3 regions of the Azotosporobacter soli genome follow, and region 2 is predicted to be linked to each of the others. Evidence: riboswitches for the same ligand, from Rfam matches in the RefSeq annotation. Region 2 holds a riboswitch; each other region holds the start of a gene.

What was found. A riboswitch is a leader RNA that binds a small molecule or an ion and turns the genes downstream of it on or off. The one in region 2 is predicted to bind S-adenosylmethionine.
Region 1: it holds a riboswitch for S-adenosylmethionine, as region 2 does, so the genes downstream of both, QTL79_RS05565 (pyridoxal phosphate-dependent aminotransferase) here and QTL79_RS09905 (methionine ABC transporter ATP-binding protein) in region 2, are expected to answer to the same signal.
Region 3: it holds a riboswitch for S-adenosylmethionine, as region 2 does, so the genes downstream of both, QTL79_RS12950 (trans-sulfuration enzyme family protein) here and QTL79_RS09905 (methionine ABC transporter ATP-binding protein) in region 2, are expected to answer to the same signal.

Annotation. Positions count from the first base shown of each region.
Region 1 covers NZ_JAUAOA010000003.1:370,113-380,717, reverse strand. Annotated here, with positions in the region: gene QTL79_RS05595 (sensor domain-containing diguanylate cyclase) at 1-770, shown strand, start outside; gene QTL79_RS05590 (DUF4337 domain-containing protein) at 801-1,331, shown strand; gene QTL79_RS05585 (ATP-binding protein) at 1,360-3,339, shown strand; gene QTL79_RS05580 (DUF441 domain-containing protein) at 3,406-3,864, opposite strand; gene QTL79_RS05575 (purple acid phosphatase family protein) at 4,040-5,302, shown strand; gene QTL79_RS05570 (MetQ/NlpA family ABC transporter substrate-binding protein) at 5,364-6,182, opposite strand; gene QTL79_RS05565 (pyridoxal phosphate-dependent aminotransferase) at 6,179-7,366, opposite strand; SAM riboswitch class I at 7,454-7,558, opposite strand; gene QTL79_RS05560 (hypothetical protein) at 7,607-7,960, opposite strand; gene QTL79_RS05555 (4Fe-4S dicluster domain-containing protein) at 8,026-8,226, shown strand; gene QTL79_RS05550 (2-oxoacid:acceptor oxidoreductase subunit alpha) at 8,223-9,371, shown strand; gene QTL79_RS05545 (2-oxoacid:ferredoxin oxidoreductase subunit beta) at 9,395-10,186, shown strand; gene QTL79_RS05540 (2-oxoacid:acceptor oxidoreductase family protein) at 10,183-10,605, shown strand, end outside.
Region 2 covers NZ_JAUAOA010000009.1:10,506-21,110, forward strand. Annotated here, with positions in the region: gene hisC (histidinol-phosphate transaminase) at 1-196, opposite strand, end outside; gene hisD (histidinol dehydrogenase) at 189-1,538, opposite strand; gene hisG (ATP phosphoribosyltransferase) at 1,535-2,200, opposite strand; gene QTL79_RS09885 (D-2-hydroxyacid dehydrogenase) at 2,351-3,301, shown strand; gene QTL79_RS09890 (HD domain-containing protein) at 3,298-3,756, opposite strand; gene hisZ (ATP phosphoribosyltransferase regulatory subunit) at 3,815-5,014, opposite strand; gene QTL79_RS09900 (YerC/YecD family TrpR-related protein) at 5,031-5,342, opposite strand; SAM riboswitch class I at 5,483-5,587, shown strand; gene QTL79_RS09905 (methionine ABC transporter ATP-binding protein) at 5,659-6,717, shown strand; gene QTL79_RS09910 (methionine ABC transporter permease) at 6,686-7,339, shown strand; gene QTL79_RS09915 (MetQ/NlpA family ABC transporter substrate-binding protein) at 7,366-8,181, shown strand; gene QTL79_RS09920 (MetQ/NlpA family ABC transporter substrate-binding protein) at 8,209-9,036, shown strand; gene QTL79_RS09925 (histidinol phosphate phosphatase) at 9,085-9,852, opposite strand; gene QTL79_RS09930 (TetR/AcrR family transcriptional regulator) at 9,928-10,536, opposite strand.
Region 3 covers NZ_JAUAOA010000016.1:16,702-27,306, reverse strand. Annotated here, with positions in the region: gene QTL79_RS12990 (hypothetical protein) at 1-109, opposite strand, end outside; gene QTL79_RS12985 (hypothetical protein) at 140-1,204, opposite strand; gene QTL79_RS12980 (hypothetical protein) at 1,194-2,345, opposite strand; gene QTL79_RS12975 (hypothetical protein) at 2,611-3,384, opposite strand; gene QTL79_RS12970 (hypothetical protein) at 3,389-4,609, opposite strand; gene QTL79_RS12965 (DUF2325 domain-containing protein) at 5,082-5,372, opposite strand; gene hydE ([FeFe] hydrogenase H-cluster radical SAM maturase HydE) at 5,554-6,585, opposite strand; gene QTL79_RS12955 (DUF2292 domain-containing protein) at 6,620-6,958, opposite strand; gene QTL79_RS12950 (trans-sulfuration enzyme family protein) at 6,955-8,124, opposite strand; SAM riboswitch class I at 8,206-8,310, opposite strand; gene QTL79_RS12945 (MalY/PatB family protein) at 8,481-9,707, opposite strand; gene QTL79_RS12940 (amino acid ABC transporter ATP-binding protein) at 9,707-10,459, opposite strand; gene QTL79_RS12935 (ABC transporter permease subunit) at 10,462-10,605, opposite strand, start outside.

The DNA.
Region 1 (10,605 bases), on a different contig from region 2:
CGATCGCCGGTGCGCTCTCCAAACCGATCGTCAATATCGCCGAAGCGGTGAAGCGCTTGGGCACCGGTGACTGGGGCATCCGTCTGCGCACAAAGGGGCAGGATGAGATCAATCAATTGGCGCATGCCTTCAATTCGCTGGCAGAGCAGCTGGCAAGACGCGATGCGGAAATCGGTCGGGCCAGAGAAAGTCTGGAACGGCAGGTCGAAGAACGCACGCGCGCGCTGCAGTCGGCCAATGAAGAACTGCGTCTCGTTTCGCAGCTTGACGGTCTGACGGGCATCGCCAACCGGCGTTCCTTTGATGCGGCGCTGCAGCGGGAGTGGAAAAGAGGCTTGCGCGATCAAACCTCCGTCGCGCTGATCATGCTCGATGCCGATCAATTCAAATCGTATAATGATACGTACGGACATCTCGCGGGCGACGAATGTCTGAAGTTTATTGCCGCAGAACTGAAGACTGCTGCGAAACGGGCCTCTGATCTGGCGGGCCGCTTTGGCGGCGAGGAATTTGTCCTCCTCTTGCCGGAATGTGATCTGCAGGGCGCGGCGCAAATTGCCGAGCAGATGCGCCATGCGATTGAAGCGGCCAATCTGCCGCATGCCGGTTCCAGCGTCGCAAGCTGTGTGACCGTCAGTCTGGGCGTTGCGGCGGTTTTGCCAACGCTGTCGCTCGAGGCGGATATCCTGGTGGCAGCCGCGGATCGGGCGATGTACAGAGCCAAGCAGGCGGGGCGCAATCGAGTCTGTCTGCAGGAAAATGAAAGTTAAAGAAAAAGAAAAAGAAAAAGGGGTTATCGTTTGAGCGACAATACAAATAAAAAAACATGGAAAGACAAGATCACGACTTTTATCGCGATTACGACGCTGCTGCTTGCGGCCTGCGCGACGCTGTCTGCCTTCAAGGCGGCCGGATACGGTAATCGTATGGTGCTGGCGCAAAGCCAGGCGTCGGATCAATGGGCCTATTATCAGGCGAAAAGCATAAAAGAAACCACATACAAGGTGCAGCGCGACAGTTTGGCGGCGATGACGCCGGCGGCACTGCGCAATCCTGAGGTAGTCAAGCAACTGCAAATTTTTGACCGGGAAGTGGAACGCTACCGTCAGGAACGCACTGAAATTGAGCAGGCGGCCAAGAAGCTCGAACAGGAACGCGACATGGCGCAAAAGTACAATAATGTTCTGGGGCAGGCGCTGATGTTTTTGCAGGTCGGCATCTTGCTCTCATCGCTCGCCGCGATTAACAAAACCTATCTATATTGGTATGTGGGCAGCGGCGTCGGTTCGGTTGGCATCGGATTTTTCCTTTATGCGGTACTGATCTTATAAGAGCAGGCAAAGAAAGGATGGGAGAGCCATGGAAAAACCGATTTCCTTTCGTGCAATCGTCGTGGGAGTCATTCTGTTCGGCCTCTTTCTACTTTGCGTCATCTGGGGCGGAGTATACTTAAAACTTGAAGACGAGAGGACGATTGCAATCAATAATGCCGTACGCGAGACAGGGAACTTTGCCCGTTCCTTCGAAGAGCACACGCTGCGTACGATCAAGAGCGTCGATCAGACGGTCTTATTCTTAAAATATGAATATGAAAAAAGCAATGAGTGGATCGGCATACCTGGTTACATCAAAGAAGGCCGTCTGACCGATCAGCCCTTCGTTTTGCTTGGCATCATTGATGCACGCGGCGAGCTGCGTGTCAGCAGCCAAGAACCCTTCGTCCCATCATCGTTGAAAGACCGTGAACATTTCAAAGTCCATTTGAATTCGGACAGCGACAAGCTGTTCATCAGTAAACCGGTTTTGGGACGTTCCTCCGGCAAATGGTCGATTCAGATGACGCGCAGGATCAATAAGGCGGACGGCTCCTTCGGCGGCGTTGTCGTCGTGTCGGTCGATCCGTTTTACTTCACTGAATTTTACAAACGACTTGACTTGGGGCCGGATTCATCGATTGCACTTGTTGGCACGGACGGCATCATCCGGGCCCGGCGCTCCGGCGACAATGCGGAAATCGGCCAGGATCTGAACGGCGCGCCGCTGATGGAAGCCTTGAAAGAGAAAAGCGAAGGCCACTATATTTCGAACAGCGCGGTTGATGGCACAAAACGGGTCTACAGTTATCGAACCTTACAGGACTATCCGCTCGTCGTCAGTGTCGGCGTTTCAGAAGCGGCAGTGTTTGCCGATCTGAACAAACGCAGCCAGAGCTATTATCTTGCGGCTAGCGGCAGCAGCCTGATCATCATTTTGTTCATCATGCCGCTGTTGAGGGGCCTCTGGCAGCAGAAAAAGGACAGAGACGCGCTGCAACAAGCGCGCGACGGTCTGGAAGTGCAAGTCGATATCCGGACGCAGGAACTCTTTTCGCTCAATCATGTGCTGCAACGCTCCAATGATGCGCTGCAGGGAGAAGTTGCGGAAAGAAAACGCGCGGAAACGAAGCTGGAACAAAAAAGAGCGGAAATAGAGGCGGCGTACGCCGAGTTGAAGAATATGCAGTCGCAGATCGTGCAACAGGAAAAAATGGCTTCGATCGGTCAGCTGGCGGCTGGCGTCGCGCATGAGATCAATAATCCAATGGGCTATATCATCAGCAACCTGGGGATGTTGCAAAGCTATACCGAGAAGCTGAACGCGTTCCTGGCCGTACAGGACGAGTTCAAGGCGGCGCTTTTGCAACTGCCCAAAGAGCATGTGCAATGTCAGCAGTGCCAAGAACGGATCGCTGCGTTGACGGCCGAACTGGAGCAAGCGAGAACAAGACTTGAGATTGACTATCTGTTGGCCGATACGCAGGATTTGCTGAAAGAGACGTTGGATGGCGCCGATCGGGTCAAAAAAATCGTACAGGATTTGAAAAGTTTTGCCCGCTTCGATGACGTGCGAAAAATATCCAACGTCAATGAAGGTATTGAAAGCACGGTCAATATCATTTGGAACGAGCTGAAGTACAAGGCTGCGGTCGAGAAAGATCTGGGCGTCATCCCCGATATCAACTGCAATCTGGGACAACTGAACCAGGTGTTCATGAATCTTTTGCTCAATGCGGTGCAGGCCATCGAAGGCAGCGGACGAATCGCAATCCGCAGCTGGCAGGAAGGGAAATTTATCTTCATCAGCGTTTCCGATACGGGCAAAGGGATTGAGCCGGAAGCGATAAACCGCATCTTCGAACCGTTCTACACGACGAAGGAAATTGGTGAAGGTACAGGGCTTGGATTGAGCGTCAGCTACGATATCGTCAAGAAGCATGGCGGCGAGATCAGTGTGGCAAGCGAACTCGGCCAGGGAACCACCTTTACTATCAAGCTGCCGATCTCAGATCTGAATGGCTAGAAAAGGCAAGAGGGTGTCGCAAAAAAGGTTTTAAACAACCTTTTTGCGACACCCTCTTGCTTGTAATCATTGCTTCCATAAACCGGATAAGCTGACGAGTAAAGAAACCATACCACCGGCGATGAGAGGTCCCACGGCCAGGCCGTTGAAAAAACAGACGCCGATGATCGTGCCGGTTACCAGCGCGGTCACTGTTTCCGGTGAGCCTTTCATGAACGGTACGCCTTGGGCGGCGACCCAGGCGACAAAAATTCCAACCGCTACCGCGACAAGACCGACAGGAGATTTTAGTGCACTTGCGATGTCGCCTGCGTCGATGCGCCCTTGCGCAAGCGGTACAAGAACGGCCAGGGTCAGAATGATCACGCCGATATTGATGCCGTGCGCTTCGATAAAAGGGAACCATTGGCCGAACCCGAGCAGCTTGATGAGCAGCAGAATCAGGGCAGCTATCGATACGGTATGGTTATTGCCCAATACGCCTAAGACGAGAATGATCAGCAGGGGAAGGTTTTCAAAATTCATCGAATCACATCCTGGGAAGTATTTTGCGCAGTGGCGCAAGAAGAAACGAACACTTTACCTATCATACTAAGATTGAGGGAAAAAGTCTAATGGAAGTGCTTTTCATGCTTGCATAGTGCTAAGAGCGATGATACATTTTAAAAGAGAACGAATAGCGGAAAAAGGAGAGGATGCTATGCTGCAAAGAAAACGAATAATCCAATGCGCCATGCTGTTCGGCGTCGCGGCGGTCACAGCATTGGCCTTGCTGCTGTCGGGACCGAGCGGCGCGAAGGCGGCGCCGGATCATGTCACGCTGACCTGGGCCTCCGATCCGAAAACGACGCAGACCGTGACCTGGCGAACGGACGTCACAGCGAAATCTGGGCTTGTACAATATGCGCAGGTCACGAACGGTTTCACTTTGCCCGTGAATCCCCGTACGGCACAGGCGCAGGCGGAAGAACTGGCGAGCAATGCGGGGAACATGAGCATCCATTCGGTCACGCTGACCGGTCTCATACCCGGCAGCCGTTATCTGTACCGGGTCGGTGACGGTGAAGAGTGGAGCGAGATCAACAGTTTCACGACCGCGCCGGCGCGGCCAGAAAAATTTAAGTTTTTGATGTTTGGCGATTCGCAATCCTATACGTATGAACTGTGGCAAAAGACGCTGCATCAGGCATATCAGGCCAACCAGGATGCCGCGTTTCTCGTCAACGTCGGTGATCTGGTCGATGTCGGACAGGACTACGGCCAGTGGAATGGCTGGCTTAACGCCGGAAAAGGAGTTATTGACGCAATTCCGCTTGTCCCGGTAGTCGGCAACCATGAAACGTATACGCCGGAAGCCAAATTCTCGCTGCCGACGCTTTTTACCTCACAGCTCAAGGTTCCTAGCAACGGACCGGAAGGGCTGAAGGGGCAAGTGTATTCGTTTGACTATGGCAATGTTCATTTCAGTGTGCTCGACAGTCAGCTCGGCGAAGAACGAAGTTTCGTCGCCAATATGCTGGAGCTGCAAAAAAGTTGGCTGGAACAGGACTTGGCGGCCAGCGCCAAACAGTGGAAGGTGGTGCTGATCCATCGCCCGCCCTACCATAACCGCCCGAAGCCCGGCGATGAAGAGTTGCGCGACGGATTGACGCCGCTGTTCGACAAGTATCATGTCGACATCGTCTTTGCCGGACATGATCATGATTATGTCCGCAGTTATCCGCTCTACGGCGGACAAATTATGCAAGAGTCTGCGCAAGGCACGATCTACGTGACCTGCGGCCGGAGCGGAACCAAGACATATAAGGCGACGCTGGCCAAGGACTGGGATGAATTCTTCTTCAACCCGATTGACGAGCCGAATTATATGACGGTCGAAGTCAACGGCGGCGAACTGAGCGTGAAATCGTTTATGCAAAGCGGTGCTTTGATCGACGCTTGGACAGTGCGCAAAGGAAAATAATAAAACAGCCGAGAGGTGAAGCAGGCTAAGCCCGTTCACCTCCCGGCTGTTTTATTATGCTTTACCAGGCGGCAATGGCCGCGCCTTTGAAATGTTCAGCGACGAAAGCTTTCACTTCCGGTGACTGATAGGCTTTGATCAGCTTGGCGATTGCCGGATCGTTCTTATCTTTCGTTTGCACTGCGATGACATTGGCGTAAGGTGAATTGCCGTCCTCTAAGAGCAGCGCGTCTTTGGTCGGCAACAGACCGGCTGTCATTGCATAATTGGTATTGATGGCGGCAAGATCGAGATCGCCCAGCGAACGCGGAATCTGTGCTGCGTCGAGTTCTTTGAAGCGCAGGTTCTTCGGATTGCTTACAATGTCAGTCGGCGTCGCGGTATGGCCGATGCCTTCTTTCAGTCTCAACAAACCGGCTTTTTCCAAGAGCAGCAAGGCGCGCCCGCCGTTGGTCGGGTCATTGGGAATGGCGATCACGGCACCGTTCGGCAAATCTTGCATCGTTTTCAGTTTCTGCGAGTAAATGCCCATCGGGAAAAGAATGGTCTTGGCTACCGAAACGATTTCAAACTTACGGTCTTTGACGACATTGTCGAGGTAGGGCTGATGCTGAAAACTATTGGCTTTGATATCGCCCTGACTTAAAGCCGCGTTGGGCTGGACGTAATCGCTGAATTCGACGATTTCGATTTTGAGGCCGTCTTTTTCCGCTGTTTTTTTCACGATTTCGGCGACTTCGGCGTGAGGCCCGGCGGTGACGCCTAATTTCAAAGGCTTATCGCTGCCTGGCGCTGCGCCGTTTGAACAACCGGCGGCGAAGGCGGTCAAGAGGCTGATGACGGCTAAGAGTGTCGGTAAGAAAAAGCGTTTTCGATTCATTTTCGTGGAACCTCCTTCAATTTTTGCAGTCGTTCGACCGCGGCTTCCAGTGTGGAAATCTTTTTGCAGAAGCAAAAGCGGACGAAGTGATGACGCTTGGGATGATCCGATTGATAAAAGCTCGAACCGGGAACGACCGCAACGCCGACCTCTTCGGCCAGGTAGCGGGAGAAGGCGATATCGTTGTCCCAGCCGAGCGGCGTGATGTCGGCCATGATGTAATATGCGCCGCTTGGCGTGCAGCAGGAAAAGCCGAGCTGTGTCAGTTCACGCAGCAGATAATCGCGCCGTGCGCGGTAAAATTCGGCCAGCTCCTGATAATAGGCTGGTTCCCAGCGCAATGCGGCCGCTGCGGCTTCCTGGAGCGGCGCGGCCGCGCCGACCGTGAGAAAGTCATGGACCTTGCGGATCGACTGCGTGATTTCCGACGAAGCGAGAATGAAACCGATCCGCCAGCCGGTAACGCTGTAAGTCTTTGAAATGCTATTGATCACGATGGTGCGCTCCGCCATCTGAGGCAACGTATAAAGCGGGACATGAAGCGCGCCGTCGAATAAGATGTGCTCATAAATCTCATCGGTGATCGCTAGGACGTCGTGTTTGATGCAAAGATCGGCGATCAGCTGCAGTTCGTCACGGTTAAAAACTTTGCCGGTCGGGTTATTCGGCGTGTTGATGATAATGGCTCGGGTGCGTTCATTAAAAGCGGCGCTCAGTTCGTCCGGCGAGAAAGAGAAGGACGGCGGCTGCAGCGCGACATAGCGCGGCGTCGCACCGCACAAGATGGCGTCGGGTCCATAATTTTCGTAGAAAGGCTGGAAAATGATCACTTCATCGCCTGGATTGACGGTAGCGAGTAGCGTGGCGATCATGCCTTCCGTTGAGCCGCAGCAAACGGTGATTTGGCGCTGCGGATCGAGTTCGATGCCGTAATCGCGCCGGCTCTTCCAGGCGATCGCTTCACGCAGCGACTGACTGCCCCAGGTGATCGCATATTGATTGTAATCGCTGTTAATTGCCGTGACCGCGGCCTCTTTGATTTCGTTCGGCGCAGGAAAGTCGGGGAAACCCTGTGCGAGATTGATCGCCTGATGCGCGGCGGCGATGCGCGACATTTCACGGATGACCGATTCGCTGAACTGGCTGGCTTTTTCGGAAGCGTAAGGCAGTAAGGTGTTTGACATAGTGTAATTCTCCTTTATAGCCGTTTAAAATAAGGAAAAGCCTCTTCACACAGTGAAGAGGCTCGATCGGCTTACGAGGCGATCCGCTCTTCATCTGTCAGGAAAGATCCTGATGGATTTGGCACCGTTCGCAAGATTGCGATGGTTGCCGCAGCGTCATAGGGCCAGTCCCTCGGCTGCTCTCGATGAAGTCAGTATATAATTGATGATGCCAATGGTACCATAATATTCAATGACGTGTCAAGGGGCGAAATGGCGTTTTTGTGTAAGTTGTTCGCCTTGACGCAGCGTGGTCGAGAATGATAGAATTAATTTTAACAATTTAGTCCCGGTGAAACGGACAAACGAATTGTTGCAAGAAATAGTGCTGCGGGAAATAGAGAAATAACAGGCTGCATCATTTGCTGAAGCAAGGCGATGTTTTTGACGAGAGGCAACGAGGTTCGTTTCGCAAGAGAAAGCCTGCTGCGGCAGGCTTTTCACATTTGTGAGCCAAAGTTTCTTGCATTGGCTGGAGGATTTTTCTTTGAACGCAGAGAAGAACAGTTCTTTGTTGTCAATGTAAAAGGCGATGCGGTTCGCATGGCGGCGCAAACAGTTTGCAGCTTATCCCGCCAGTCGAGCGAAGATTATTGAAGAAAAATTCAGGGAGGCGCAGTATGCAACACGAAATCACAATTATCAGCGAGCGATGCAAAGGCTGCAACATTTGCGTCGGGCTCTGCCCGAAACAAGTGCTGGGTCTCGATACCTTGAGTAAGGTTCAAGTCCTCAAAGGTGAAGACTGTATCGGCTGCGGCCAGTGCGAATTGCGCTGTCCGGATTATGCCATTTATGTGGAAAAGAAGGTGAGCAAATGAGCGAAGCAAGATTGATGCAGGGCAACGAAGCCTGCGCTGAAGGCGCTTTAGCCGCAGGCGTGCGCTTTTTTGGCGGTTATCCGATCACGCCGTCGACCGAGATTGCCGAACACATGGCCGGAGCGCTGCCGGCGCTTGGCGGCACGTTCATCCAAATGGAAGATGAAATTGCCGGTATTGCTGTCGTGCTTGGCGCGGCGCTGGCCGGTAAAAAAGTTCTGACGGCGACGTCCGGCCCTGGCTTTTCTTTGAAACAGGAATTGATTGGTTATGGCTGCATTGCCGAAATTCCGGCTGTTATCGTCAATGTGCAGCGGACCGGTCCTTCGACCGGCCAGCCGACATCTCCTTCGCAGGGAGATATCATGCAGGCGCGCTGGGGTACGCATGGCGATCATCCGATGATCGCGCTGTCGCCTTGGACCGTGCGCGAATCGTTTGATGTTGCGGTAAAGGCTGTTAATTATGCAGAACGGTTTCGTACGCCAGTCATCATCTTACTCGATGAAGTCGTCGGGCATATGCGCGAGCGCGTCGTACTGCCGCGTCCCGAAGAAATCGACGTTTATCCGCGCCGCAAGCCGGTCGTAACCGAAGGCGAACCATACAAACCGTTCAAACCGATGGACGACTTGGTGCCGAGTCCGGCCGATTTCGGAACCGGACATCGTTATCATGTCACCGGTCTCTTTCATGACGAAACCGGTTTTCCGAGCGGCAATGCTAAACTGACCAAAGATGTCACGCACCGTTTGCATGAAAAAATTATGCGCGCGCAGGATGAAATCACGCATTATGATGAGTTCTTCATGGAGGACGCGGAAATCGTTGTCGTCGCTTACGGCGGCACGGCGCGGACCGCGTATGCGGGCGTGGAAGCGGCGCGCAAGAAAGGCGTCAAGGTCGGCATGGTACGCTTGATGACGATCTGGCCGTTCGCCGACAAGATCATCAAGAAGATTGCGGCGCAGGCAAAAGCGATTCTGGTGCCGGAAATGAATTACGGCCAATTGGTGCTGGAAGTGGAGCGGGTCGCTGCCGGACAGGCCAAGGTGGTATCGCTGCCTAAATATGATACGGAGATCTTTACGCCGCAGGAAATCGTCGCGGCGATAGAAGACCTGAACGCGGAGGTGGCAAAGTGAGAGCGCACGAAAAATATTTCCGTATGAATCGTCTGCCCCATATCTGGTGTCCCGGCTGCGGCAACGGCATCGTGATGAAAGCGATTGCGCAGGCCATCGACAAACAGGGCCTTGATCAAAACAAAACGGTGATCGTATCCGGCATCGGCTGCTCATCGCGCGCTTCCGGTTATATGGACTTTGACACGCTGCATACCGCGCACGGTCGGGCGATCCCGTTTGCAACCGGCATCAAGCTGGCAAATCCGGAACTGAACGTCATCGTCATCACCGGCGACGGCGACTGCACGGCTATCGGCGGCAACCATTTCATCCATGGCGCACGGCGCAACGTCGATCTGACCGTCGTCTTGTTTAACAACAACATTTACGGCATGACCGGCGGTCAGGCATCGCCGCTCACGCCGCTCGGCAAGAAGGCGACAACTGCGCCTTATGGCAGCGTCGACCGTGCTTTTGACGCCTGTGAATTGGCGAAGGCGGCCGGTGCGACCTATGTTGCACGCAGTACGGCCTATCATGTGAACCAGATGGTTGACCTGATTGCAGAGGGCATCGCCAATAAGGGGTTTTCGTTTGTTGAAACAATGACGCCGTGCCCGATCTCATACGGCCGTCGCAACAAGCTCGGCGATGCGGCCGCGATGCTGAAAGGCATGAGCCAGCAAGCCGTGCCGCTGATCGCTTACGAAAAAATGAGCGAAGAACAGCGCGAAGGAAAAATTCCGACCGGTGTACTGCATAAGAGCCAGTTCCCCGAATATTGCAGCGAATATGCGCAGGTCATCTGCATGGCAGGGGAGGGAGAAGTATGAACCAGATCCGATTATCAGGCTCGGGCGGTCAAGGGGTAATCACCGCCGGTATTATTTTGGCGGAAGCCGCGATCATGGAAGGCAAGGAAGCGGTGCAGTCGCAATCGTACGGACCGGAAGCGCGCGGCGGCGCGTCGAAGGCCGAGGTCATCATTGCGGACAGTTTCATTTATCATCCGAAAGTCGTAACGCCGAATGTCGTGCTCGCGATGACGCAGCAGGCAGCGCAGAAATATATCGCCGATCTGCCGACAAGCGGAATCTTAATTATCGATGAGGATTTGGTTCCGGAAGTACCTGTGTTTGGCGGCCGAATCGTTAAGACGCCGATTACGCGTCTGGCGCAGGAAAAACTGGGGCGCGACCTCTTTGCCAATATCATCGCGCTTGGCGTCTTAGTCAAGGTGACGAACGTGGTA
Region 2 (10,605 bases):
GCGCCACGCGCAAGTCGCGCCCTTCTATATCCGGATAACGATTGAACGCCAAATAGTCCATACGCTCTAAAATACGCTCCCTCACTAGCGGCGGCAGATTGCACGGACTTTCATTCGCATCCAGCTTAATATCCCAGTCGGCCTCATCCACACTATAAGGCTTCAGTTTTTCTAGATTTGGACAATAATCAAACATCTCTTTCCCTCCTTACTCTGACTGCATTCGCATGCGCAGTCAGCCCTTCCGCTTCCGCAAGTCGAATAATATCATCACTGACTTCAGCTAGCGCCGCTTGCGTATACGCGATAATGCTTGTTTTTTTCATGAACGTTTCTACATTGAGAACCGAATAAAAGCGAGCCGTCCCGCCCGTAGGCAGAACATGATTCGGTCCAGCCCAATAATCCCCCAGCGGTTCCGGCGAATAGGGGCCAAGAAATACCGCACCGGCATTCTTAACGGCACTCAGCTGACTCCATGGATCTGCAACCAGTATCTCCAGATGTTCTGGAGCTGCCAAATTTGCCAGTTCCATTGCTTCTTCAATATTATCGACCACCAACACCAAACCATTGTTTTCCAATGACTGCTTGGCCATTTCTTTACGCGGCAGCAACTCTAACTGGCGTTCGAGCTCCAGCAAAACCTCTTTAGCCAAACGCAGACTATCCGTAATCAGTATGCTGCCTGCCAATACGTCATGTTCTGCCTGACTCAGTAAATCAGCAGCCACATAACAAGCATCCGCACTATCATCGGCAACGATTAATATTTCACTCGGACCGGCAAGCATGTCAATATCACAATGTCCATACACCGCTTTTTTTGCCAATGTCACGAATAGATTTCCGGGACCGGTTATTTTATCAACGCGCGGTACGCTTTCCGTCCCAAAGGCCAGTGCCGCAATCGCCTGCGCACCGCCCATCTTGAAAATCCGATCTACACCGGACTCCTTTGCGGCAATCAATACATAATCATTGATCTTTCCCCCAGGTCCGGGCGGCACCGCCATAATGATCTCCTCAACACCGGCAACCATTGCCGGTATCGCATTCATGATGACTGAGGACGGATAAGAAGCCGTTCCACCGGGAACATAAATGCCAACGCGACCAATCGGACTCACCTTTTGCCCGAGCATCGCTCCTTTTTCCCGCTCCGTCAACCAGCTCTTGGGGCGCTGTTCCTCATGAAAGCGCTTCACATTAGCAATTGCTTTACGCAAAGAAGCGATCACCTTTGGGTCTGCCTTTTCATAGGCATCTGCAACTTCACTCTCGCTGACCCGCCAATCGGATGTCGCAAACGTTATGCCGTCGATGCGTTCGGTAAAGGACAGTACCGCCGCGTCCCCACCGCATCTGACTTCGCTTACGATTCGCTCCACCGCTTGAACTGCTGTTAACGATTCACCGAAAAGCGACTGTAATTTATCCTGCGCTTTTTTCCCTAGACGAACTTCATCAAATGCCGGCTTTGCCAGCAGCGCTTCGAGTTTCGTTCGCTCAAATTCACACGTTTTATATAATTTCATGCTTCTCCGACTCCTTCACTCAACGCCTTCACTGCGCTGACCAATGCGTGAATCCGTTCAAATTTCATTTTGAAGCTCACACGATTCGCTACCAGACGGGCCGTCGCCGTATGAATCTGCGCAATCTCGGTCAAATGATTTTCTTTCAGTGTACGACCGGTTTCCACGATATCTACGATTAACTCTGCCAGACCGACCATCGGCGCGAGTTCTATCGAACCATTCAGTCTGATAATTTCCATCTGTATTCCATGGGAATGAAAAAAAGCCTCCGCAATTTTCGGATACTTCGTCGCCACACGCATATGTGCATAATCACTCAATTTAGGCTGACGCATTGCTTCGGGAACGGCTACCATTAATCGGCACAAGCCGAGTTTAAGATCGGCTAATTCATAAACGTCACGTTCTTCTTCCAAGAGTACATCTTTACCGATGATGCCGATATCAGCGGCGCCGTATTCGACATACGTCGGCAGATCCGCCGTTTTCGTGATGATGAAGCGCAGTTTTGCTTCCTCATTCGTAATAATCAACTTACGCGAGCTTTCTGAAACACTGTCCGCACGGTAACCGGCTTTGGCCAGTAAGTCCACCGACGGCTTGAACAGTTTGCCTTTCGGCAGCGCAATCGTCAGGTATTCCATATCGACAGAAGTCATATCCAATCCCCATCCTTTAGTTATTTAAAGCGATAACATGTTAATATACTATCATTTGCTTTTCAGCTTGTCAATTGCCGCAGGTAGGAAAAACAGAACTGATGTAGAATTCATTCTCTTATAGCAATCTAAAAAGGGGAGATGCCAATAATGGCTGCACTGACAATACTAATTTTAAATAAACTATCCGCGCGCCACCGCGAAGTGCTCGAACGCACAGCGCCTGACTGCCGCATACTAAGCTGCGAATGGGAAGACGCTGCAAAATATCTTCCTGAAGCCGATATCCTCGTCGCCTGGGGATGGATGGATATCCAACCAATGCTAAAAAACGGGCATCAATTGAAATGGATTCATGCACTTAGCGCTGGAGTCGAAAATCTCTTGGCTCCAGTACAGGAAGACAACAGTATTTTATTGACCAACTCAAAAGGAATTCACGGCATTCCCGTTTCAGAGCATGTACTCTCGCTGATGCTCGCCTTCACACGTGGCCTTAATATTTTTATCCGCAATCAGGAACAACATCTTTGGCAGCGGTCCCCAGTAGATGAGTTGCATGATAAAACCATTGCCATCGTAGGCTTAGGCAGCATCGGCCGCGAACTCGCCAAAAAAGCAAAATGTTTTAGCATGCACGTCATCGCAACAAAGCAGACACAAACGCGTGAACTTTTTGTCGATCGTTTGTATCCGCCTGAACAGCTCGATGAAATGCTAGCCGAAGCTGACTTCGTAGTTGCGTCATTGCCTCTATTGCCGGAAACAAACCGACTCTTCTCTTTGTCACGCTTTCAAAAGATGAAGTCATCGGCTTATTTTATTAATATTTCCCGCGGATCAATCGTCAATGAAAATGATCTTATAACGGCATTGCAAGACGGAGTGATCAAAGGCGCCGCACTTGACGTTTTCGAGGAAGAACCGCTCGTCGAAACCTCACCGCTTTGGGAAATGTCTAACGTTATCATTACGCCGCATTTGGCCGCCTTATCGCCTAACTATATGGAGCGCGCGGTTAAGCTTTTGGGCGAAAACCTGGAGCGTTACCTCGACGGAAAAGAACTCGTCAATCTTATCGATAGCAAGAAAGGCTATTAGTTCAAGCTGTCCGCTTGACGCAACAGGGCAAGCTCCGGTGGTTCATCTTTCACCGGAGCTTTGTGATGCCTGGAAACAATTTCGATTACATCGCTTTCCGTGCCGATTTCCCGCAAGAATATCGCACTGCGTTTGGGGTGATTAAAATAAATATAAACGGCATGCCTTACGTTATCTATTTTTCCGCCACGGCCTTCTTTCGCCCAGCTCATAGCTGCTTTAGGCATCGCCGCATGCAATAAGACGGCTATAATTTTATCCCATGTACTGACGTCACCGTTTTGCCGTCCCACATCATGCAATAGGGCGCAACGAACCAAAAGCTGAACATCGAGGTTCTCTTTTCCAGCTGCCAGGCGAATCGCCGTATAAGCCACATTGAGTACATGTCTTTGGTCCGGCAGACTCATTCCCCAAAAGAGCCGTTGCTCAGCTTCGCGCAATTTTTCCTGCACAAAGCTCCGTTCCTCCTGCATTATGCGTGCATTCAAAGCCGACCAGACCTGCTTTACCCTATTCAGCATTTACATATACCAATCTGCGGCGTCCCTTTTCTTGTTGCGTCCATTTTGCATCTTCTTTTAACTGCGGGCGCATCGCAACTTCCACCTGATTGCCAGCCTGCCGAAGCTGCATTGCTTTTTTTAAGGCCTCTGCCAAGCAATCCGGCGCCCAGGCAAGATAAATATCGTCTTGAACGCTTAAAATGTTCGCCCCCTGTTTTTCCAACGCCAGCATGATCCTTTCAACGCCGAGGGCAAACCCAGTCGCTGGACACTCGGTGCCAAACGCCTCGAGCATCCTATCATAACGCCCGCCGCCGCACACTGGAAAACCAAGACCCGGAGTATATCCTTCAAACACCATACCTGTGTAATAGTCGAGATCCCTAGTAAGACCAAGATCAAAATTCACATAGTTTGCCACCTCATAATGAGTTAGCAGCTCATGAATTTCCCTTAGATTTTCTAACGCCTGCCGACAGATCGGATTCGATGTTAATTTGCCCGCTTTTGATAAAACCTCTGCGCCCCCATGCAAAAGAGGTAATTCCAACAACGCCGTTTTTTCATTTGAAGAAAGCGTAGATTCATTTAAACAAAGCTCGAGATCGACTAAGTTACGTCCGACAACGGCCCGCTTAAGGCGTTTCGACAAATCGCCCAACGAATCAATCGGATCCATGAGTCCATTAATAAAGTCAACCTGACCTAAGCTAAATTGAAAATTTTTCAAACCGGCTGAACGCAGACTTTCTACTGCCAGCGCAATAACTTCAGCATCCGCAGTACTGTCCGACACGCCAAGAACTTCGATTCCACCTTGATAGAATTCGCACTGCCGTCCTGTCTGCGCCTCTTCTTGGCGAAACACGTTCGTCAAATAAAATAATTTTAACGGCGGCTCCGCCTCTTTAAGGCGTGTAGCAGCCACCCTGGCAATCGGCGTCGTCATGTCATGTCGCAGAGCAACCAAGCGATTGTGCTGATCAAAAAACTTGAAGACCTGTCCTTGCGACTGCCCGCCATTGCCGACTTCCAGCGTTTCTAAATACTCAAAGGTCGGCGTCACCACTTCATCATAACCCCATTGCGCAAACAGTGTCGCTAAATCGGCTTCCACTCTCCGTTTTTCGGCAGCTTCTCTAGGCAAAAAATCTTTCGTCCCATAGGGAATTCTAGGCACAAAATCGAGTTGTATTGCTGCTTTCAATCTATATTCCTCACTTTCAATCTTTATTTTCTGGAAGTTTTGCAATCCGCTCTAAAATCAGCTTATAGCCGTCGGCGCCATAGTTCAAGCAGCGCTTGACCCGGCTGATCGTAGCCGTGCTGGCACCAGTACTCTCCACAATATCTTCATAGGTATGTTTCTCCTGCAGCATTTTTGCGACCTCTAAACGTTGCGCTAATGCTTTCAGTTCGCTGATTGTTGATATGTCTTCAAAAAACTGATAACATTCTTCGCGACTCTCTAGCTGTAAAATAGCATCAAACAAGCGGTCTGTACTCTTATCCTGCAACTTAGGATTAACTGTCATAGTCAGCCCTCCACACTCTTTATCACTTTACCTCGTTAAATTATATCATGAACTTTTTCCCCTGTAAAATTAAACTTATCTGTTGACATGCAACATCAGTCATGCTAGTATGTGTAAACAAGATCACAATTTCATATTCCACTTCATCTAGAGCAGCGGAGGGATTGGCCCGATGAACCTGCGGCAACCATCACAATTTGTGAACGGTGCCAATTCCTACAGGCAAATGTCCTGGCAGATGAAGCGTCAAGGTTGTTTTTCCTGCCGCTTCACTTTGTGAAGCGGCTTTTATTTTTTTTACGAAAGGATGTTTTTTTTGATAACTGTAAGCAATGTGTCCAAATCTTATCATGAAGGCGCCGCAACAATCACGGCCCTACGCGACATTCATCTGCAGATTAAACCCGGAGAAATCTTCGGTATAATCGGACAAAGCGGCGCCGGAAAGTCCACGCTGTTACGTTGCCTTAATCTGCTGGAACGCCCTGACCAAGGCAGCGTCAATATCGGCGGTACCGAATTGACAACCTTATCTGCAGGGGAACTACGTCAGGCACGAAAGCAAATCGGCATGATCTTTCAGCATTTCAACTTGCTTTCTTCGCGTACTGTTGAAGAAAACATTGCCTTTCCTCTTGAGGTCAGCGGTTGGACTCCAGCTGAAATTCGCCGCGAAGTCGATCGTCTCTTGCCGCTTGTCGGCCTGGAAGATCGCCGCACACATTACCCGGCACAGTTAAGCGGCGGACAAAAACAGCGCGTCGGTATTGCAAGAGCTTTGGCTACGTCACCTAAAGTACTCCTTTGTGACGAAGCAACTTCCGCCCTTGATCCTGAAACAACACATTCTATTTTGGGACTATTAAAGGAAATCAACCAAACACTCGGTCTCACGATCGTCTTGATTACGCATGAAATGTCCGTCGTAAAAGAGATTTGCCATCGCGTCGCCGTGATGAGCGACGGTCGGATCGTAGAATCAGAAAGCGTCTTGTCCATCTTCTCTGCGCCAACACATCCTGTCACACAACGTTTTGTAAAATCCGTCACCTCTTTAGATTTGCCCGATTTTTTAACCCATCTGCCGATTTCCGATACCGCCAGTCCGGACAGCAGTTTGCTCGTCCGTTTGACATTCATCGGCGACAACGCCAAACAACCGGTATTGTCTCGTCTCATTCGTCGTCTGGATCTTGACGCCACGATTTTGCAAGGCACCTTGGATTCTTTGCAAGGTACGCCGTTCGGCCATTTGCTGGTTGAATTGCGCGCTTCAGAAAGCGTCTTAGAGTCTGCCGTTTCCGAGCTGGAAAAGCACCAAGTAAACGTGGAGGTGATCGGCTATGTCGCCAGAAATTATCGAACTGCTATCTAAGTCGCTTTGGGAAACAACCGTTATGGTCAGCGTATCCACGTTGATTTCTACGCTAGTCGGTTTGCCGCTTGGCATTCTTCTTACCATCACAGGAAAAGGACATCTTCTGGAAGCACGCTCTTTGAATCGAGTCTTAGGCGCGATCATCAATGCCGGTCGTTCCGTCCCGTTCATCATTTTATTGGTCGCCATTATTCCTTTCACCAGACTCATTACCGGAACTTCAATCGGTACGATGGCCGCCATTGTGCCGCTCAGCATTGCAGCAATCCCCTTCGTCGCCCGCGTCGTTGAAACGGCGCTAAAAGAGGTAGACAATGGCATCATCGAAGCAGCCTTGTCGATGGGCGCATCGCCGTGGCAACTAATTTACAAAGTGCTGTTGCCGGAGTCCTGGCCAGGCATCATTGCCGGACTCACGCTTGCCATTATCAGTTTGATCGGTTACTCCGCAATGGCCGGGGCCATCGGCGGCGGCGGTCTGGGCGATTTGGCCATTCGATACGGATATCAACGCTTTCGCGCTGACATCATGCTGGCAACTGTCGTTATCTTGCTCATTCAAGTCCAATTGGTTCAGTCTTGCGGCGATTGGTTCGCCCACAAGTTGAATAAAAAATAATCTAAATTCTGGGAGGAATCATCACTATGAAAAAAAATCTTTTACTATCGCTCACATTACTTTCTCTGTTGCTTGCCTTCACCGGCTGCAGCCAACAGCAAAGTGCCGCACCAGCCGCCAAGACCACAGTCTTAAAAGTTGGCGCAACCGCCGTTCCCCACGCCGAAATTCTAGCCGCCATTAAACCGGATTTGGCAAAGGAAGGAATTGACCTGCAAATTGTAGAAATGACTGATTATGTTCGTCCAAACTTGGCTGTTGCCGACAAAGAACTGGACGCTAATTTTTTCCAGCACATCCCTTACCTCGAAAAATTCTCGAGCGAACGCAAGTTGGCACTGACCTACACCGCCAAAGTTCATATTGAACCGATGGGCATCTACTCCCGCAGCGTCAAAGACCTGACTCAGCTCTCTTCCGGAAGTAAGATCGCGATACCGAATGATCCGACCAACGGCGGACGTGCATTGGCACTCTTAGCTAAAGCTGGCATCCTGACGTTGAAAGACGGCGTTGGCGTACATGCTACCGTACAAGACATCACCGCCAACCCCAAACAGGTTAAAATTGTTGAGTTAGAAGCGCCTCAACTTCCCCGCTCACTCGATGACGTAGCATTAGCCGTTATCAATACGAACTATGCACTCGAAGCAAAGTTAGTGCCAACGAAGGACGCGTTGCTGTTAGAGCAAAAGGATTCTCCTTACGCCAACATTTTGGCCGTTCGCACTGGCGACGAGAAACGGCCTGAAATCCAAAAGTTGACGGCTGCCCTAACTTCTGATAAAGTTCGCAAATTCATTGAAGAGAAATACCAAGGCGCCGTCGTTCCGGCATTTTAAGTGTAAAATCGACAGGAGGTATCCATTTTGAGTCCGACATTGCGTTTTTTACGACTTATACTTTTACTAACAAGCTTAGCCGCCGTACTCTCTTGGCATACGCAGACGATTCTCGACAGCCAGCCTAAGCCGATACGACTTGGAGTAAGTTCTGGCGCGGAAGCGGAAATAGCTTATAAGATTAAAGAAATCGCACTGCAGGAAGATTTGGATATTGACGTTCGCGTTTACGGCGATTATCTGAAACTCAATGAGGCGTTGGCACGAGGCGAACTCGATGCCAACGCCTTTCAACCTGCTTATTATCTTGAAGCCGTCAATCGGGACCTCAGTTATAATTTGAAGCCGCTTACAGAAACCATTTTTTCACCGCTAGGCATCTACCGCAAGCAAAAAGAAACTGAGCCTGCATCGTTTTTACCAGCGCCTCATAGCACCGTGCTCATTTCGCAGGAAGCCAAGCAACAAAGCCGCAGTCTTGCTCTACTCTCCGAAGCCAGTCTAATCACACTCTCCAGCCAACCGGGCGGAATTTGGATAAATTCTGGCGACATTACGGCGAATCCTTTAGAACTACGTATCATTGTACAATCGGATGAAAGCTTATTTCTTTCTCAATCCGAGGCGGATTATCTTATCTTAAGTCCGGCGCAGGCTAAAAAACATGCCTGGCAGCCTTTGCCGGATGCCTTGCTTTTAGAAAAACCAAACGCAAACTTTGCTCACGTCTTGGCAACCCGTACGACCAACACTTCAACTGCCGCGCTGCAAAAACTGGCGTCCTTTTACGCCAGACCTGAATTGCACGCTTTTATGGCGGAGCGCTATAAAGGAAGCTGGCTGCCAATGAAATAAAACAAGGGTTAAGGAAGACTTTCAATCACGTCTCCCTTAACCCTTGTTTTATTTCATCTTGATCGGCTTACCATTTTTAAAATAGACAGCCTGCAATCCTACTGCATCTGCCAGCGCCAACGCATCCCCCAACCCGCGACCGACATCTTCCGGACGGTGCGAGTCCGAACCAATCGTTGCCATTTTGCCGCCCAATTCAGCAAACCGGCGATAAACAGGCAACAGACTATGCACCGTTTCGGAATTAAGACGGCGCGTATTAATTTCCATTGCCAGCTCGCACTCAGCTGCTTTTTTCAGGACGGGGTCAATCCATTCACGCATTGCCGCATACTCAATCTCTTTATTTTCATAAGGCGCATAGCGACAAATATAATCAATATGGCCTAATGTATGAATTCCTCGATATCGTCCGATGCACTCCGCCATACTTTCAAAGTAACGTCCGTAAGTTTCACTTTTTTCGCGTTCCTGATAAAAGGACGGCTGATAAATATCCTGTTCATCAACAAAGTGAATCGAACCAATCACAAAATCAAAAGGATATTCGTCAATAATCGTTTGCGCGGGTTGATGCTGTGCCAGCATCATGCCGATTTCAATGCCCAGCAACATATTCTCGCTGCGCTTTGCTTCATATTGGGAAAAATATTCTTGCACGTCAAATACAAATGCATTTTTTTCCGGATAACCGATATCCATATGTTCTGTAACAATAATTCCAATGCCTTTTTTCTCAGCTGCATCTGCAGCCTCGGCTAGCGTCATACGAGAATCGGTAGAAAACGTGGTATGAAGATGCGTGTCAAACAACATGGGACTTCATCCTTTCTTAACGTCTGCCTTATCACTTAAGGAAACGAGCTCTTTCAGCAACTATTTCTGCTTTCTCTATTTTTTCGCCACACCGTGCAAAAAAACATCGGCAATCGTCTTTGCCGATTCCTCAATCGAATCGACCATTCCGCCAAAAACAATCGAGACAATTGCGCTAAACAATCCGTACGCGGCTCGGTGCATGTCACAAGGTCGCAAAACATTCTTATCGCGCCCTTCCTGCAATACTTCTTCAATCATGCCAATCGATTGATGAAACCAGGCCTGATATTTATTCCGTTCTTCCACAGTAAAATCAGAATATCCTTCAACATCAAAGCCCCTTACTTCATGCATCATCACGCGCCATAAATCGCCATTCTGTCCATAAAATTCGAGAAATAAGCGGATCAAAGCTTCTACCTTTTGCAGCGGTTCTACTTCAGATTTAACTAAACGTTGCAGGTCTATTTCAAACGGCATGCTTTTTTCTTGAATCAACGTATAAAAGAGCTGTTCTTTATTGACAAAATAATTATAAACGGTACCTTTCCCTGTATCAGCCAACGCAATAATTTCATCTACCGTAGCGCGATGATATCCTTTGCGAGAAAAAATCACATAAGCTGCATCAAGTATTTGTTGGCGTTTATTCGGTATATCTTGTTGATGCTTTTGTTTCATAACCGTGGACTCCCCTCTTTCTAAAGCACGTTTCCATTTTCAAACGGACTAACACGGTAAAGCCCCTAT
Region 3 (10,605 bases), on a different contig from region 2:
TTTCAGCCGCAAAGGCGCGCTGCGTTAACAAGCCGACGCCAAATAACGCGAAAGCAAATATGCAGAACAAGCAAATAACCCATTTGTTTCTTTTTTTAATTGCCATCATATCCCCCCTCCACTTTACGCTTTGTATCCGTCAAAAGCCTTCCGGCAAGATACGCAGCGAAACGGTCAGCACGCCGACTTTATGCGTTAATTGGGTTGTTTGTTGACTGAACAATTGCTTTAACAATGGTATGTTCATCAGAATCGGAATGCCATTGACCGATTTCGTTTCCGTATCGCCGGCAAACACACCCACTACATAGACATTGGAGTCGGCTTTGACATAGCCCATCGAAGTCAGCGTCTTCGTGGAAAATTCCTTCGCTGATGAAGATCCAACCTGAACCGTTCCTGTTACTAACGCCATTTGCATATAAATATCCAACCTAATCACGCTTTGCGCCGGATTGTTGGGATCGTATTTAACAATCGTCGGCTTGATTTTTACATCGCTGCTGATCGTTTGAGACGTCAACGTTGAATTGCCATTACTATCTGTTGTTTGCAGCGGTACGATCGTTTGACTTAAGAGTTCGCCCTGCACGCCGTTCGGCGTATAGAGGTTACTGCCCATGATTACGCGGCTTTTGGACAACGATCGCGTCAGTTGCGCATTCACACCGTAGTAGCCGCCAGAAGCCTGCGCCAGTCCATATGTGACTGAATCCGTTCTCACCGTAGGATTGAAAGTCACTACCCGATTTAGCGCGCTTACGCCATATGTGATGTTACTGGTCAGAGCAGACCAGTCCAGTCCTGTCGTATGGTTGTCAGCCATATCCAATTCTCTCAGGTAAGCTGAAATTATTAGGCGGTATGGTTTACCGCCTTCCGCCAGCACGCCTTGCAGTTTGGCTGCCGCCACCCGCAAGCTTCCTTCATCCGAACCGGAAAGCAATACCATTGACGGCGCTCCGACCGGTTGGAGGAGCGTCATCGTCATATTGGAAAACTCCGGCATTTGCTGCAAGTACGGCAGCAAACCGCCAACCGCCTGCTCATTGCCGTGAACGACAGGCAGCATGACCGTTCCGTTTTCAACCACAATTTCGTCCGGCGATATCTCTTGTCCCTCAGCCCTTGCAGTAGACAGATTGAAAAGCAAAAGAAACATCAGTAGCGCAAGCAACAGGCTTTTATACCCTCTAATAATCATAGCCTGCCTCCTTATCGAGCGGTAAAATCCGTACGGCAAGCGTCAGTATGGAAGCCATATGCTGCAAACTACGGCTTTCCGTGGCAAAAATGTTTTTTAACAACGGAATGTTCATCAATATCGGAATGCCGCTGTTTGTTTTCGTCCAAGTATCGCTTGCAAACAGGCCGCCAATCACCTTTTCATTATTCGCTTTGATATAGTGCGTCGCAGTCAGGGTTTGCGTCGTATACTCCGAAGCCGATGACCCGCCGCTAAATATGACCGTATCGGTCGGTATGCTAAGTTGTATCACAAAATCGATCCGCACAATGCTCTCTTCCGGCTTTTCCGCATTGAATTGCACAATTGTCGGCGTTATCGTCAGATCGCTGCTGATCGTTTGCGTATTAAAGGTGACCTGCTTGTTACTCCCTGTCAAAGGAACCGGCATTGAATCATCATTTTTTATCTGCACCGTCGCTCCGTTCACAACGGTGACCTCACTGCCAACCACTACCTTACCCTTGGAAAAAGTTTTCGTCAGATTTCCTACCACATTTGCCGTTGAGCCGCTCGGCATCGCCACCGTATATCCGGTATCCGTCCGCGTACTGGGATTGTGGCCTACTTTTGTTATTGTCGTCGCATTCGGCGAGGTAAGGCCGACTTGAATTCCATTGGAAAACCACGACATTCCAACTTCATCATCATTGCTGATTGATATTTCGCGCAAATAAGCCGCTACGACTAAGCGATGCGGCTTTCCGGTTTTGCTCATAATTGTTTTTAATTTTTGTACTGCGTAGCGCAAACTTTCATCATCTTGTCCGCTTAGTAAGATTTTAGGCTTTGCTCCAACCGGCGAATACAACGTCATTTTAATTCCCTGAAAGTTGGGGTCTTGAGCAAGCGAGGCCAAAAGCGCCTGCACCATCGCGTCATTGCCAGGCATAATCGGATAAATAGCCACACCATTAACAATGCGATATTCAGCGACTTCAGCGGCAAGCGATTCTGACGGCGTTACCGGAGCATTCACAATATCCGCCTCGCCTTCCGCCAGGCACGGTACAGCACCATAACTCCAGTACAATATCAGGCTCAAAAAAACGCTCCGCTTCACAACTAATCCCATTTTTTTCAGCAACGCCAGCTTCATAGAACCTCCTGCTTTGCCAATAAATTGCCTTTCATCGGATCTTCGCATCGTGCTAAAACAATATTCCTGAGCATACTCACCGAATACACTGTCAGAAATTTCAGTATTATATTTACAACATTTCCACGTTTTTTCTTAAACCCCTTTTTCCTTGTCGCCTTTTCTTCTCTTATGTCTTGTTCATTACAACAGAAATTAGTAAAAACGAGGAGAACCACAGCAAAACCAATGTTTCGCCACGATTCTCCTCATCTTTATCAGCCTGCTAATTTACATACTTGACCAGAAACGTGATATTGGTCCGATCGCCAGCCACCAAAAATACTTCAAACGGTTTGCCGCTGGAATCGGTGTAGCCGTTCAAATATACCAGCCCGCGATTGATCACGCCGTTATTCACGAGATAGGAAGCATACTGATTTGTGCCGACGTCACGCAGCGACATCGTCACCAGATCCGCATGCGCAACCTCCAATGCATTATAATTGTTGCCCCAATCCACATGCAGATTAAAGGAATGGCTGCCCACGCTCATTGTCAAGTCACAGGCGGCGCCTGAATCACTCAGCGATTTCCACCATTGATTATCACCTTGAGCAGTACCTGCCGGCCCAGGATTGTCATTATTATCGTCGGAACCGATATAGCCGCTGGGGTTTTTACTGGTGCTTCCAACCAAGTCAAAGGCATATGCATAGCTCATACTCTGATTATTCGAGCGTACCAGAGACACATTGTTAACGAGATTAGGAGCTTTGAAACAACCGGTTGCCGCCGTAATTTTTAGCGTCTCTCCCGTCAAATTTACAATGTTCATATGCGGTATCGCCTTTATCATTTCCGTCTTATATCCTAGCGGCCCTGTATTCCAGCCGCGATAGATCAAGACCGCACCTTTATTATAATTGTCGGAAGCCGCTCCATTATACAAATGATTATAGAGACTGTCATCCAGCGAAAGCAGCGCTTGCGCATTAATTGGCATCAAGCATACGAACGCCACCGTCAAGCTGAGTACGATCGCATTGATTCTTTTCATTTTTCTAACCTCCTATATACGCTGTCTTCACGCCGATAATCTTGACCGGAGTTGCCGGGACATTCTTAATCACCGCCGGCGTCGTTGCCGTCGAGGCGGCGGGCTGCGTCGCGCTGCCCGCATAATACATCAGTTGCAGCAGGTTTAAGTTTTGCAAATTCACTGTTCCGCTGTATTGCGACATTCCTGCCGCCAAATTGTAAATCCATCCGTCAAGCACTGCGATCGTGCATTCATTGATGTCATTGTCTCCAGCCGCCTGCACATTTTTAATGTAAATGTTATATGCCGGCGCCGTAAAATAGCGAACCGTGTTATCCGCAGCCGTAAGCGTAACCACAAGCTGCTTCGTCGATGCCAACGTATTGATCTGGTTGTTCACCGTCGAATCGCCAAGATAAACGCCCGCGTTGGCTGACGCAAAGAAGGCTGTTGCTTGTGCGTAATTTTTAGTAACTTGATTTGTGAATTTAGAAGTCTGCGTTGTCGTTTGCGCGGTGGTAAGTTTTGTTGCAGAATTCAAGGAAGGCGTCACTGGATTTGTTTTAGAGGCATCTGCAATCGATTTCACCAGATCTACGCCCGAAGAGATAATCTCCTCGACATCTCCGTCTTCACAGGCAATAATGATCCCAGCCGCATCTTTGATGCTGGAGAAGGCAAAATCAAAAACTTTACCCCATAGAATGTTTTTCTTTGACGAATACTCATAGCCTAGTTGAATGTACGCACCATTTAAAATTGAGCTTGGATTGTTTACTGTATTTAAGGTCAAGCGTTGCCCCTGGCTGAAATGCCCAGAATAAGTAGAATAGGAATTGTTTTCGTTTGAAGCAGGTATTAATGGGCAAAGATTAATCATGCCTTCCCAATACGCGTTGCCTTTCGCTATCGCATACGACTTGTTTGCCTTATGCGTTAAAAGAGTATCTAATTTGATTGGCGTCGCTGCAAAGACATTTTGTTGATTATTCAATGCATTGCCGCTTGTCGAAAAGCCAGTGGAATATAGATTTGCATATTTGTTATTTGCAAAAGTGGAGTCATTCGCAACAGCGATTGAAAGTTGCTCACCGGTTAGATTGATGATTCTGGTAAAATACATCCCATCCCGGGGATCCAGCAACACCGATCCTGATCCGGAAGCAGCAACCGCCTGCGTTGCTCCATACTGCATCACCAACAGTAAGGTTAAAACCATCATCAGCCATGTTGTTCTTTTCATTGAAATACCCCTTTCATACTTTAATTCGAGCAAACCGAGCCTATTTGGGGTGATTATAACGAACCACGCATTTTTGACGAAACATTCGGTCATTTAGTCTTGCAATCCCCCCCCCTTCTCTGTCCTATCAGCATCTAACCTTCCACTTTCAACACCGATTTTCAGAATATTACCTGCTTTACACTATCCCGTTCTACATCGCTCTCGTTTTACCTTTTATTACCAGCCTTATTTTTCGATTAAGTTTTATTATTTAAAAGCATCATAAAAAGCGAGTAGGCTATGAATCATTTTGCCTACTCGCTTTCTATGTTTTTATCTGCTGTTTTAAAATTGCTTTTCTCTCCATCGCTTTCTTTGCTAAAGCAAAGTCTGCTTTCTTCATCGGTTATTCAGCAAAACAAGGCTAAACAGCCAGGTCATTGAAATTGCCAACGGCAAAAGTTGGTTTTCCCGCATCTTGCATCCCTCCTCATTGCATAAAGTTAGTTGCGTTTAATTTTGCCACCAGGCTGCAGCAGGAATTGGGCGTGAATAAAACCGGAATCCCTTGGGCTTTCGCCTGATCTTTAATATGTTTTGCCGTCATATGATTGATATAGTCGACAATCACCACCACTAAAGAGGTTGCTGCGGGAATATGCAGTTTTCTCATTTCCGCTTTTTTCCGCCCGCTGACATGATTTATCGTCTGCATGCCAAAACTGTCCAAACACTTTACCAAACTCTCCAACCGATCGCCGCCAACAAGCATCACTGACATAGTTCCCGCCCCTTTCTTTTCATTGTTACGATAAACAAAGGCCGGGTCGAACAGCATGCACTGTCCGAAACCCGGCCTTTGGATGTCCAATCGGCAAGTTTCCCCTTTTGCCCCATTGCAATTAAAACTTTTCAAAGTTTCTATTTTATTGATTTTAACACACATCGACCACTACTGCAAGTCATTTGTTCTTTTTGTTGCGAAAACCAAAGTCCGTTGCGACATGGCGGCCGATGCCGTTAATCTTTCCGGTAATGCAGCCGCGGCAATGAGCAGGCGTGTCGTTCAAACAAATTTTCCCGGGATAAAGCAGGTACATTTTACGATATTCCCCTTCAGTCACATTCGGCATCACTACATTGGCGCCGCTTTGCAGCGCAAGGATGCGACCTTGCGGATGCAACGCTTCCATGGCCGTTGTCGCCGGAATATTGGCCTCCGGCAACAGCAAGCGAGTCAACGCCATCACCTTGCGACTGAGTGCAAAAGCGCCGTTTTCAGCCTGAGCCAGCGGCGTGTCCGGATTGGCGATAAAAGGTCCGATGCCAACCATATCGGCGTCTAATTTCGCAAACAATAAGATATCATCCGCAATGGACTCCAGCGATTGTCCGGGCAGCCCGACCAGGCAACCTGTCCCAAGTTCAAAACCAAGCTCCTTTAAATCCAGCAGACAACGATAGCGATTATCCCAGCTTTGTCCCGGATCAAGTTTTTCATACAGTTCCCTGTCTGATGTCTCAATGCGCAGCAAATATCGATCTGCACCAGCCGCTTTGTAGGCGGCGTAATCCGCTCGACTCTTTTCGCCCAAACTTAGCGTCACGGCCAGTTCCATTTCTTTTAGCTGCCGGATAATTGTCGTCATGGTATCCACGTCGTAAGAGTCGTCTTCGCCTGACTGCAGTACGACAGTCTTATAGCCGTATTGCACCGCCTTTGCCGCGAAATCGATGATCTCTTGCGAAGTTAAACGATAGCGGCGGATTTTTTTATTATCACGCCGCAAACCACAGTACAGACAATTCTGCTTGCAAATATTAGAAAACTCAATCAAACCGCGCAGATGAACGCCGTCGCCGACGAAGCTCCGGCGTACCCGATCCGCTGAAGCAAATAGAGCTTCATCATAATTTTCTTCCGACAACAGCTCGACGATTTCTTCCTTCGTTAGCTGATGCGTCTGTTCCGCTTTTTCAAGTAAGCGCAGCATACCGTTCCTCCTTTTCTCGCCTCACTATTTAAACTCAGATTCCCTCGCCGTCAAGGCCGCACGCGCCTGCCCAGCGTCGTTTTTCCGTTTTCTCGATCTGATTGACGCGACCGTTGACGATTTTCACAAGAATTTGCCCATAACGCATGCCGGTCATTTCCTGGCAAATGTGTTCACGAACCCGCTCCAAGACTGTCGCATTTATTTTTTCCGCTTGCACGGTTTTATTTTGCACGGCTTGCACCTGAAATTTTTCCGTACGTTCCAGTTGAACCACTTTTCCGTCTTGAACAATGATGGTCAGCACCCCAAAGCGAATCTGACGAACCGATTCTTCGACAATGGCGTTGACAAATGCAGTTCCGGCACTCATATCTTTCCCCGCCCCGCTTCCTGCTCAGCATTTCCAATCGCAGCCTGCGCCAAATCGGCGATCAAATCGCGCGCATCTTCGATTCCGACCGATAAACGAAGTAAGTTTTGCGTGACCCCCAGTCGCTCTCTGACCTCTGGCGGAACATCGGCATGTGTCTGCACCGCCGGCAGCGTAATTAGCGTTTCGACGCCGCCAAGGCTCTCTGCAAAACGCAAGAGTCGAACCTTTTTTAAGATATGCGCCGCCAATTCGGGCGAAGTCACGCGAAAGGAAATCATTCCGCCATAACCGCTCGACTGACGATCCTGAACTTCTTTGCCTGGATGCTTATCAAGCCCCGGATAATAAACCTGTTCAACCCACGTTTGCTGTGTGAGCCAGACTGCCAATAATTTCGCATTTTCCTCGTGCCGCCGCATGCGCAGCGCCAACGTTTTTAAACTACGAATCAGCAGCCAGCTGTCATTCGGACTAAGCACCGCACCGGCGGCATTTTGCACAAAGCGAACTCTTTCTGCAATCTCCGGCGTACGTGCAACCACCAACCCGGCGATTAAATCATTATGCCCGGCCAAATACTTGGATGCGCTGTGAATCACAATATCCGCGCCTAGCGTTAACGGGCGTTGAAAGTAAGGCGTCAAGAATGTGTTGTCGATAATTAACATACTATCATTTTCTTTCGCCAATTCCGCCAGTTTTTCAATATCGGCTATATTCATTAGCGGATTGGATGGCGTTTCCACAAAGATTGCCTTTGTTTCCGCTCGAATCGCTTGTTTGACGGCGGCTAAATCACTGCCGTCGACAAAAGTGATTTGCAAGCCAAATGAGGCAAACACTTTTTCCAGCACGCGGTATGTCCCGCCGTAACAGTCTTCGCTGACCACCAAGTGATCTCCTGCGCGATACAGCATCACTACCGCCGTAATCGCGGCCATGCCGGAAGAAAATGCAAAGCCTGCATATCCTTCTTCCAACGCAGCTATGCCTTCTTCTAAAATTTGCCGCGTCGGATTATGGCTGCGCGTATAATCATAGCCTGTACTCTGGCCTAACGCAGGATGACAAAAGGTCGCAGTCTGATAAATGGGTGTACTTACCGCCCCGGTTCTTACATCACTACAAGTCCCGACTTGCGCCGCTTTCGAATCAAAATACATAACAATCATTCCTTTCTTCTTAAACAGATATAAAAAAGACCCCTTTCCGAGGAAAGGAGTCCGCATTGCGAAAACGCCTTTCTCTCATCTGTCAGAGCGTTTTTGCTCTGCTGGAATTAGCACCACTGCATTGCTGCCGGTTGCCGGGTGTCATCGGGCCAGTCCCTCGACCACTCTTGATAAGAGAAGATCCATATTTACTTGTCCGTTATCTTACCATCTCACAAATCGATTTGTCAACTCATTTCGCCATCACGCATTACAAATCAGATAAAATTCAAGCCATTCTCCATCATATTGTTACCTTTACGTTTTACATTTTGCTTGACCTGAGGCTCCCCCGCCATCCTAGCCGCCTATTCTTTTCCCCTTTTTTTAAGAGCCTGTTCGATTCGCTCCAGCGCTTCGTGCAAAATACGACGGGACGTTGCAATATTAAGACGGACAAACCCCTCTCCCTGTCGCCCAAAACTCCGGCCCGAATTCAAACCCACTTTAGCCTCCTGCACCATAAAACGATCCAATTCACGGCTGTCGGAAAAGTACTTATTAAAATCAAGCCAGATCAGATACGTACCTTCCGGTTTCACCATCGTGACTTCCGGCAAGCGGTCTTGTAAGAACTGTGCGGCATATTCGGCATTAGCAGCCAGATAGGGCAATAATGCATCGAGCCACTCGCCGCCTTGCCGGTACGCGACCTCGGTAGCCAATACGCTGAACAAATTATTGCGCCGCAGATGAATACGCCCGATCCAATTGTCCAGTTGCTTGCGCTTTTGCGGGCAGGGAACGACGACATACGAAAGATTCAGTCCTGCCACATTAAACGTCTTGCTTGCCGCCATGAACGTGACAATGTTGTCTGATGCACCGCCTTCAATCGATGCCAGCGGAATATGGCGTTGCCCCCGGTAAACGATATCGCTGTGAATTTCGTCAGCCAATACCGTTACCTGATAACGCCTGGCCAGCTCTTTAAGCGTCGCCAATTCTTCGCGGCTCCAGACGCGTCCGGTCGGGTTATGCGGGCTGCAAAGCAGCAACAAGGTATTGTTCGGATCGGCCATTTTTTCTTCCAGATCGGCAAAATCAATTTCATAGCGACCGTTTTGCAATCGCAGCGGATTTTCCACGACCGCACGGCCGTTGTCTTTCACCAGTTCAAAAAACGGCGGATAGACCGGCGGCTGAATGATTACGCCTTCGCCTTCTTTGCTAAACGAATAGACTGCCAGCGTCAATGCCGGAACGACACCGGGCGTCAGCAACAGCCATTCGCGCTGAATCTGCCAAGCATGACGCCGTCGGTTCCACTCGATGATTGCCTCATATAACGACTCTTCCTGCGTATTATACGCATAAATCGGATGTGCGGCTCGTTCTTGAAGGGCTTCGGCCACTGCCGGCGGCGAAGAAAAATCCATATCGGCAATCCACAGCGGCAGCACCTCTTCGCCAAACACATCCTGAACGCCATCCCACTTGCGACTGCCGGTTCCCCTACGCTCCACTACATTGTCAAAGTCAAAAGCCATTTTCATCACCTGTTTCTCCATATATTTATCTTTTAGCTTCTGCATCAGATAACATAATCCTCCATCGGCAACAATCGCCGTAAAAACTGTTGCGTCCTTTCTTGTTGCGGACGGTTTAGAATTTCCTGCGGCGGCCCCTGCTCAACGATCACTCCGCCGTCAATAAAAATGACCCGATCGGCAATTTCTTTTGCAAAAGCAATCTCATGCGTAACCACGATCATTGTCTGTCCCGCTTTGGCCACTTGCTTCATCACGCCCAGTACCTCGCCCACCCATTCAGGATCCAGCGCTGAAGTCGGTTCGTCAAACAAAATCACCTCCGGATCGAGCGCCAATGCACGAGCAATCGCAACGCGCTGTTGCTGTCCCCCGGACAGTTGCTGCGGATATGCCCCCTCTTTTCCTTTAAGCCCAACGTCGGCGAGCAATTGCCTCGCCCGCTCCTGCGCCGTTTTTTTCGGCACGTTTTGCACTACGATCATGCCTTCGGTAATATTCTCCAACGCCGTTTTATTGCGAAACAAGTTGTATGATTGAAAAACCATGCCTGTTTTACGTCGCATCGCCACCATATTTTGACGCGTCGCCAAGCCGCAATCCACAGCCAAATCGCCTATTTCAATCCGCCCGGCATCCGCCTGTTCCAGAAAATTGATGCAGCGCAAAAAAGTCGTTTTCCCCGATCCGCTTGGTCCGATGATCACCACCACTTCACCTTTTGAAACGGATAAATCAATTCCTTTTAGCACATTATGTTCGGCAAACTTTTTTTCTATTCCTGTTATTTGGATCATTTTTATCCACTCCATCCAGATGCGCGCAGCTTATTTTCGCCAAAGGCAATTACCTGCTCCACCAAAAAGCATAATAACCAGTACAATAGCGCCGCTGCTAGGTATGCCTCTAAAAATTTATAGTTTCCATTTGCTTCAAACTGCGT